DNA from 3 places in the Anaerostipes hadrus ATCC 29173 genome. Region 3 is predicted to be linked to each of the others. Evidence: predicted binding sites of a transcription regulator. Region 3 holds the regulator's gene; each other region holds the start of a gene.
The links. The regulator Rex, encoded in region 3, represses fermentation and respiration genes when NADH is low (regulators of the CRP and FNR family bind a similar motif). The targets are predictions, from matches to a motif close to ATTGTTAANTANTTAACAAT.
Positions count from the first base shown of each region.

Region 1 (3,291 bases), 560 kb from region 3:
CCAGATATGAGCAGTTTCCGCATCTTTGATCAGCTGATCTCTGAAATCTGGATGAGCGATATTGATCAAGGCTTCTGCACGTTCCCATGTAGACTTACCTTTTAAGTTTGCCATACCATATTCTGTAACGATGTAATGAGCATTCGAACGAGTATCTGTAACGACAGATCCATTATGTAATGTAGGAAGGATTCTTGAGAATGTTTCCCCTTTCTTATTTGTGAAAGTAGAAGATAAGCATACAAAACTCTTTCCACCATTAGATAAGTAAGCACCCATAACGAAATCAAGCTGTCCACCGGCACCACTGATCTGACGGATTCCTGAAGACTCAGCACTAATCTGTCCATATAAGTCAACATCTACCGCATTGTTGATAGAGATAAAGTTATCGATAGATGAAATCGTAGCGATGCTGTTTGTATAATCAACAGGAGCGCTCATGCACTCTGGGTTATCATTTAAATAATCATATAATTTTTTTGTACCTGCTGCGAAAGCATAAGTCTGACGGTAACGGTCGATGTTCTTGTGAGCACCTGTGATCTTACCGGCTTTTGCAATATCAACGAAAGCATCAACATACATTTCTGTATGAACACCAAGATCTTTTAAATCGGATTCTGCGATCAAAGATCCTACAGCGTTAGGCATACCACCGATTCCAAGCTGTAAGCAGGCTCCGTCAGGAATCTGATCAACGATCAGTCTTGCAACTGCCTGATCCACTTCTGTAGCAGCTCCGCCACCACCTAATTCGTCAATAGCAGGATTGTTTCCTTCAACGATCATGTCAACTTTGGAAATATGGATACCTTCTTCGAAACCACCAAGGCAACGAGGCATATTTTCATTAACTTCGACGATAACGCATTTTGCTTTTTCAAGCATAGCTGCTGTATGAGAAGCACTTGGACCAAAGTTAAAATATCCATGAGCATCCATAGGTGCAACCTGCATCATAACAACATCTGTTCCTGGAAGACAATCACGGTAATAGCTTGGTAATTCAGAATAACGGATCGGAGCGTAGAAAGAGAATCCTTCGTTGATCCATTTTCTTTCTAAACCACCCATATGCCATGAATTCCATGTAAAATGATCTGCTGGGTTTTCAATCTGAGTGATTGCTAATGGACGCATAACGATACCACCATGAATCTGAATATTTTCAAGATCAGGCATACGTTTTGCTAAAGCTTCGTCTAAAGCAACTGGAGTAGTAACACACCATCCATATTCCAGACGATCTCCGGATTTTACGACTTTGACAGCTTCATCAGCAGTTGTTAATTTTTTTTGATATTCTTGCGTGAATGACATAATAAGTCCTCCTAAAAATAAATTCCATGAAACGATAGTTTCATTGTTAACACACTAGTTATATTCTAACATTTTGTATCAGTAAGTACAAGAGAAAACGTTAAAAAATTATCAAAGCAGTTTAAATATTTGATGAAAAATTGATTTTATAAAAGTACAAAAAAAGTGTAGTTATTTTACAAAGATTGTACTATAATATGAAATTGTATTTAGGAGGGATAAAACAAATGGAAAATAAAAAACTGACGTGGAAACATTACCTTGGAATCGCAGTTGTTGCGGTATTGGTAATTTATTTAGTGATTGGTTTTAGTTTCAGTAATAAATTCTTCTGGGGAACTAAGATCAATGGAATGAATGTTGCTGGTAAGACAGCGGATCAAGTGATTGAGATGTTTGATAAGAAAGCAAATGACTATTCATTAACGATCAAGGAAAGAAAAGACAAGACAGAGACATTAACAAGTGATCAGCTCAGAACAAAGTTTGAAGGTGCTGATGAGATTAAACAGATTAAGGAAGATCAGGGGTCTTTTGGATGGATCAAGGGCTTATTTGGTTCAGAACATTATGATAATGTGACAATGTATTCATATGATACAAAGTCTTTCACAAAAGCCTATAAGAAACTGGATGCATTTAACAACAAGAAGATGATCAAGATCGCAAATGCAAAACCAGTATACAAAGATGGCAAATTCGAGATTCAGAAAGAAGAAGAAGGAACAGAACTTAAAAAAGATGTAGCAGCTAAGAAGATTGGAGAAGCAGTGAAAGATGGTCTTTCTACTATCTCACTGGATAAAGAAAACTGCTATGATAATCCAGAGTATACTTCTGACAATGATAAATTAATCAATCTGACAAAAGATATGAACAAAAAATTAAAAGGAAGTATTACATATAAATTTGGAAAACAAGTGGTAGTTCTTGATAAGAATACATATAGCAGCTGGTTGAAGATCAAGAAAGACTATTCAGGATATACAGTAGATAAAAATGCCATGGAAAACTGGGTATTGAAATTCATGTACAAATATAATACACAGTATGGATGGCACAAGTTTAAGACACATGATGGACGTACAAAGAAGATTTACGGTGGACCTTATGGATGGCGTATCAGCAAGGATAAAGAAGTGGCTTCTGTGAAGAAGATGTTAGCAAATGGAACAACAGAGACACGAGAGCCATACTGGAGAGAAAAAGGAAAAGTTTACGATGGTGTCAATGGGGATATCGGAGATACTTATGTAGAAGTAGATATGGGAGCACAGACGGTTTACTATTTCAAAAAAGGAAAACTTAAATTCGCAACATCCTGTGTTACAGGTAAGATGACAGCAGACCGTAAGACACCGGAGTGTGTTGCATATATCCTTTATAAACAGCCAAGTGCAACATTAAGTGGACAGGGATACAGTTCTGATGTTAAATACTGGATGCCATTCATTGGAAATGTAGGTTTTCATTCTGCACCATGGAGAGGTTCTTTTGGAGGAAGCGAATATATATCCAATGGATCTCATGGATGTGTCAATCTTCCAACATATGCTGCGGCTACATTATACAAACTTGTAAGTCAGGGAGACCCGGTTGTAACATATTATTAAAAAGGAATCAAAGAAATGAGAATTACTATGACAGACTGGATTCATCGAGTGCTAGATGAATATATCAAAGAAGGAGACTGCTGTATTGATGCAACGATGGGAAAAGGTGGAGACACTTATTATCTGTGCAGTAAAACAGGAGAAAGCGGAAAAGTCTACGCCTTTGATGTGCAGGCAGATGCATTAAGACAGACCAGAGAAAAACTGGATAAACATAAAATGAATGCAGAACTGATTTTAGATGGCCATGAGCATATGAAAGAATATGTCAAAGAAATGGCAGTATCTTGTATTATGTTTAATCTCGGGTATCTTCCAGGTGGGGACCATCATCTTGCAACAAAGACCAACACGA
Region 1 covers NZ_AP028031.1:1,731,362-1,734,652, reverse strand. The annotation lists gene QUE18_RS08480 (butyryl-CoA:acetate CoA-transferase) at 1-1,323, opposite strand, end outside; gene QUE18_RS08475 (L,D-transpeptidase family protein) at 1,551-2,936, shown strand; gene mnmM (tRNA 5-(aminomethyl)-2-thiouridylate-methyltransferase MnmM) at 2,952-3,291, shown strand, end outside.
Region 1: a site for Rex is predicted at 1,420-1,439, ahead of QUE18_RS08480 (butyryl-CoA:acetate CoA-transferase). Genes of this name have one in related genera too.

Region 2 (3,291 bases), 560 kb from region 3:
AAGACACCGCTGTCTTTTCAATTTGTGATGATGTTAAAACCAGATCTTTCTCCAGAGTTTCTTGCCAAATATAATCTTGCAGTCCGAGAAGATGAAATAGCAGGATTATTTATCAACATTTTATACGACCGACAGGGATTAAAGTGTACATCAGGAGTGTCCAGAAAGACATTTGTACTGGATAAGACTTTGGAAGAAGCGTGGGATCAGGAAGTGAAAGAAAGATTTTTAACAAAGTACCTGTAAAATTTTTCACAAACTTCGGGAACTTAAAAGAAACTTTGTTTGCATGTTTCTTTTTGCGTAGATATATGTTAGAATAAGTAGTAATGAATACCAGATAAGAAAGTTGTAAAAAGGAGATACGAATATGAGTTTTCATATTGTTTGTGACAGCTGTACGGATTTGACAGAAGAAGATTTAAAAAAAGGATGTTATACTTTAGTACCCCTGACATTATTAGTGGATGGAGAAGAAATCATAGATGATGAAACATTTGATCAGGCAGATTTCTTAGCAAAGGTTGCAGCAAGTAAAGAGTCTGTGAAGTCAGCATGCCCTGCACCAGAGAGTTATATGGAAGCATATTCCAAGGCAGATGATATATATGTGGTAACATTATCTGCAGAATTAAGTGGATCATACAACAGTGCAGTTTTAGGAAAGAATCTATATGAAGAAGAGAACGGAACAAAGAATATTCATGTAGTGAATTCCAGAGGAGCCGCTACGACTCAGGTTCTGATCGCACGTAAGCTCAACGAATATGCAAGTCAGGGAATGCCATTTGAAGAAGTGGTTGATAAGATTGAAGAGTATACAACGAGTCTTAGAACATATTTTGTTTTGGAGACACTAGAAGTACTAAGAAAGAACGGAAGATTATCAAGACTATCTGCAACGATCGCCGGTGCATTAAATATCAAACCAGTCATGATCGGTACAAGAGACGGCGTGATCCAGAAAGCAGCCCAGGCAAGAGGAATGAAGAAAGCACTCGCGAAGATGGTAGAACACATGGGAAGCGAAGGAAGAGATCTCACAAGAAGACAATTTGTCATTTCACACTGCAATTGCTACGAGAGAGCTGTTTACGTGAAAGAATTGATCAAGAAGCACTTACACGCAGAAGACGTTGATATTGTAGATACTAAAGGAGTCAGCAGTTTGTATGCATGCGATGGAGGAATCATTGTATCATATTAGATTCTGGTTACTTGAATAGACGTGTATATAAGTGATAGAAATAAACATCCACTTAAATTTTCCAAGTTTATAATTGTCTACACGATAGACTTCTGATATATGATAAAAAATAAATAAACGATCGGGAGAGCAGCATTAGAATTTTGCTCTCCCGATCGTTTATTTATTTTTTATCATATATTCAAAATCTATAGTTGGCTAACTACAACTTAAAATTGTTACAAAATTAACGTGATTATGCACAAAAATGAGCTGGATTGTTACAAAATTAACGTACAAATTGCACAAAAAAACACTTGAATTTGTCGAAAAATGTGCGTATAATGAGAGTCAATATACTGATATAGAGGAATTAAGGAGGATGAGTCATGAGTCGTTTGGAATTAAGGTCTCCGAACCAGGCACAGCTGGTTGTGGAAGGTCTTTATAAGGATTTGGAACGAAGAATCGAGTCAAGCCCGCCAGGGTTATGTCCGGTTGATATGTCCAGAGCATTTTTGGAGATCTGTCATGCACAGAGCTGTGGAAAGTGTGTTCCATGTCGTGTAGGACTTGGACAGTTAAAGAATCTGATCACTGATGTTTTAGATGGCAAAGCAACGATCCGAACTTTAACAGAGATACATGAAACAGCAAAATCCATTATGGAATCTGCAGATTGTGCGATTGGCTATGAGGCAGCCAATATGGTATACAAAGGAGCCATTGGATTTAAAGATGATTATGTAGAACATATCATGTATCATCGATGCTTAAGTACGTTAAAACAGCCAGTGCCATGTGTATCCAGATGTCCTGCGAGAGTGGATATTCCGGGATATATTGCGTTGGTGCGTGAAGGAAGATATGAGGATGCGATCCGTCTGATCAGAAAAGATAATCCATTTCCAACAACATGTGGATTTATCTGCGAGCATCCATGTGAAGCATTATGCCGTAGAAATATGATCGATGATGCGGTGAATATCCGTGGATTAAAACGTATGGCAGCAGATGCAGCAGGATACGTTGCACCGCCAGAATGTGCAGAATCTACAGGGAAGAATATTGCCGTTGTAGGTGGTGGACCAGGTGGATTAAGTGCAGCATATTTCTTACAATTGATGGGGCATCAGGTAACCGTATATGAGATGCTTCCAAAACTTGGAGGAATGTTACGTTATGGAATTCCAAACTACAGACTGCCAAAAGAACGCTTAGATGATGATATTCAGGCAATCTTAGACACAGGAGTCAAAGTAGATTGTGGAAAAGCTATCGGCAAAGATTATTCCATTGTGGATTTAAAAGAAAAATATGATGCTGTACTGATCACGATCGGTGCAAGCACAGATAAGAAGTTAGGATTAGAAGGCGAAGATGCCAAAGGCGTTATTTCAGCGGTACAGTTCTTAAGAAATGTCGGATATGGAACACAGGAAAGCCTGGAAGGAAAAGAAGTTGCCGTGATCGGTGGTGGAAATGTTTCCATGGATGCAGTTCGTACATCTGTAAGATTTGGTGCGAAGAAAGTCAGCATCGTATATCGAAGAAGAGTTGCCGATATGACAGCACTTCCAGATGAGATTTCAGGAGCAGAAGCAGAAGGTGTTGAGATCAAGACATTGATGGCACCTTCAAGAATCGAGAAAGACGAAGAAGGCAATGTCAAAGGTATATGGGTAACACCACAGATGATCAGTAATATCAAAGGTGGAAGAGCATCTGTAAAGCCAACAGGGGAAGATGACGTATTTATCCCATGTCAGACACTGATTGTAGCAATCGGTCAGGATATCGAATATCAGCACTTCGAAGAAGCAGGAGTTCCCGTACAGAGAGGAAAGATCAACGTAGAGAAATTTGGTGGATTCGAAGAGATGCCAGGAGTATTTGCAGGTGGAGACTGTGCGACAGGTCCATCCACAGTTATTTCAGCAATCGCAGCAGGTAAAGTTATCGCAGCCAATATCGATGAATATCTGGGATATCATCATGAAATTACAGCAGATGTTGAGATTCCAGAACCTAAGTTAGAAGATAAACCAGCATGTGGAAGAGTTAATCTTACAGAGAGAGAAGCTGGAGAGAGAGTTAAAGACTTT
Region 2 covers NZ_AP028031.1:614,070-617,360, forward strand. The annotation lists gene QUE18_RS02910 (DUF5721 family protein) at 1-246, shown strand, start outside; gene QUE18_RS02915 (DegV family protein) at 371-1,207, shown strand; gene QUE18_RS02920 (NAD(P)-binding protein) at 1,576-3,291, shown strand, end outside.
Region 2: a site for Rex is predicted at 1,464-1,483, ahead of QUE18_RS02920 (NAD(P)-binding protein). Genes of this name have one in related genera too.

Region 3 (3,291 bases):
ATTAAATGATCACTTTCCTCTAATATATATCCTGTCGCATACTTTTTGATCGTCTGGTCATGAAATCCTATGGATACCAGTTTAATATCTCCACAATATTCTCGTCCTGGATATAATAAATGACCTCTTTTATATCCACCAAATGTAACTGTTGATGACGCATGCACTGCACATCCAAGAATCTTTCCACTATCTCCACTGATTCCAGATGGAATATCAATTGCGATCACAGGCTTACCACATGCATTGATCCGTTCAATGACTTCTTTATAAACACCACCAACTTCTCTAGAAAGTCCAACTCCAAAAATCCCTTCGATCAAAAGATCATATTCATGAAAATTTACATCTTCACAATCTATCGGAAAATAGCCTAGATTCTTAAGTATCTGAAGCTGTAATTTCAGATCTGCTGAAGCTTTTTCTATATTACCAACGATCATATAATCCACTAAATAATCCTGCTCCAACAAAATTCTCGTACAAGCAAGTGCATCTCCTCCATTATTGCCAATTCCTGAAATGATCAATATCCTCTGTGAATGATCTGCTATCTGTGCAGCCTTATCTGCAACTGCTTTAGATGCTCTTTCCATCAATACAAGTCCCGGAATTCCTATTCCATGAATCGTCTCATGATCGACCGTTTGCATCTCCTGATTCTTTAATACATATCTCATACGCATTCTCCTATCGCAAAAGCTTGTGCAAATTCTCTTGTATTCGTGATCGATACATGAATTCTTGAAACTTGTTTATCTTTTGCTATCTCTTTCGCATTTCCATATAATTTGACATATGGCGCACCTGATTCATTTCTCAACACTTCAATCTCATATGGTTCCACACCGAAAAAGCCGGTTCCAAATACTTTGGAAACGGCTTCTTTTACAGCAAAATTGCCAGCTAAAGTCGTAGCATTGTCTTTTGCATATGCTAATTCAGTTGTCGTAAAAATTCTTGAAAGATGTCTTCCTCGAAGAATCATCTCTTCTATCCGGTATATCTCTACGAGATCTGTTCCTATTCCAGCAATCATCTTCTTACCTGCTATTCGTTCTCACTCTCTTCACGGTTGTGGACATTGTATGTTAATGTCATCAGACTTTCTGCTAAATGTACATTCTCTACTGTAACATTATCTGGTAAATGAAGATCGATTGGTGCAAAATTCCAGAATCCTTTAATTCCCCATTCTGCCATCTTCTTTGCGATCGCAGGTGCCTGATCCTTCGGAATTGTCAGTGCAGCGATCTTAATTCCATGTGTTTTGATAAAGTTCTCTAGTTCATCTGTATCAAGAACTTTCACTCCACGGACAGAAATTCCGATCAGCTTTGGATTCACATCAAAAAGTGCCATGACTTTGTATCCATAATCTTCATTAAAAGACTGATAATTCGCAAGAGCCTGTCCAAGATTTCCGGCTCCAACAATGATCATGTCATTTCTCTTATCCAGACCTAAGATCTTACCAATCTCTGTATACAGATTATCTACATTATATCCGTATCCCTGCTGCCCAAATCCACCAAAATTGTTAAGGTCCTGACGAATCTGCGATGCTGTTACCATCATCTGTTCACTTAATTCTTTTGAAGAGATTCTTGTAATATTCTTCGCTTTTAACGCTCCTAAATATCTGAAATACCTAGGAAGTCGTTTGATAACTGCTGAGGAAATATTCTTATCTGAGTTTGCCATTTTATTCCTCCAAAATCTTTATTTCGCTTATAATTATATAAGATTGTCTAATAACTGTCAATCTTTCCGTCATGAAAATATTTCATTTTTTCAAAAAATATGGTATTCTGAGAAATAATGTCTATAATAAAAAATTTGAAAGGGGTATCTTAATGATATTATCATGCCAGAATATCTGCAAAACATTTGTCGAAAAACCAGTCTTGCAGAATATCTCATTTCACTTAAATGAAAACGACCGGCTGGCGATCATCGGATATAACGGTGCCGGAAAATCGACACTTTTAAAAATATTGATTGGTGAAATCTCTTATGATGAAGGTGAAATTTCTTTAAAGAAAGACGCAAGCATTGGCTATCTTGCCCAACATCAGGATCATACATTCCACCATACAATTTTTGATGAACTTCTTTCCGTCAAAAAAGAAGTCATTGAATTAAATGAACAGATGCGTACCTATGAACAGGAAATGAAACATCTGACCGGTGATGCACTAGAACAAAAAATGAACCAGTATACAAATGCTACTCATAGATTTGAGCAATTAAATGGTTTTGCATACAAAAGTGAGATCACAGGAATCTTAAAAGGACTTGGCTTTTCTGAAGAAGATTTCACAAAAGAGATCAACACTTTATCTGGAGGTCAAAGAACTCGTGTTGCTCTTGGTAAGTTACTGCTTAAAAATCCTGATATTCTGCTTCTTGACGAACCAACAAACCACTTGGATGTTGATTCCATAAGGTGGCTTGAAAATTACCTGTCTCATTACAAAGGAGCTGTGATCATCGTATCTCATGACCGCTATTTTCTTGATAAGATTGTCAATAAGGTCATGGAGATCGACCAAGGACACTCCATGCTGTTTGATGGAAATTATACAACATTTATCGAAAAACGTGATCAGATCAAAGCAATCCGTTTAAAAGAATACAAAAATCAGCAACAAGAGATCAAACATCAACAAGAAGTTATCAAAAAATTAAAACAGTTCAATCGTGAAAAATCAATCAAACGTGCAGAAAGCCGTGAAAAAGCTTTAAATAAGATTGATGTATTGGAGAAACCTACGGAATATAATGCTGATATGCGTCTTAGCATTGAACCAGAGATCATCAGTGGGAATGATGTTCTGACTTTAAAAGATGTATCCAAATCTTTTGGAAACAAATCATTATTCCATGGATTAAGTGCTGATATTTTTCGTGAAGAACGCGTTGCCCTGATCGGACCAAACGGAACTGGTAAAACAACACTGTTAAAGATCATTTGCAAAAAAATCAGTAATAATGGTGGTACGATCAGCCTTGGAGCTGGAGTTTCCATTGGATACTATGACCAGGCACAAGATAACTTAGATGATTCCAAAACGATTTTTGATGAAATTTCAGATGCTTATCCAGATCTTAATAACACAAAGATCCGCAATACTTTGGCTGCATTTTTATTTTATGGAGAAGACGTTTTCCGCCCGATCTCCTCTTTAAGCGGTGGAGAAAAAGGGCGTGTTTCTCTTGCAAAATTAATGCTGTCTCATGCGAATTTTCTGATTCTTGATGAGCCTACAAACCATTTAGATATTCAGT
Region 3 covers NZ_AP028031.1:1,171,380-1,174,670, reverse strand. The annotation lists gene QUE18_RS05710 (bifunctional ADP-dependent NAD(P)H-hydrate dehydratase/NAD(P)H-hydrate epimerase) at 1-680, opposite strand, end outside; gene acpS (holo-ACP synthase) at 677-1,039, opposite strand; gene QUE18_RS05700 (redox-sensing transcriptional repressor Rex) at 1,051-1,704, opposite strand; gene QUE18_RS05695 (ABC transporter ATP-binding protein) at 1,857-3,291, shown strand, end outside.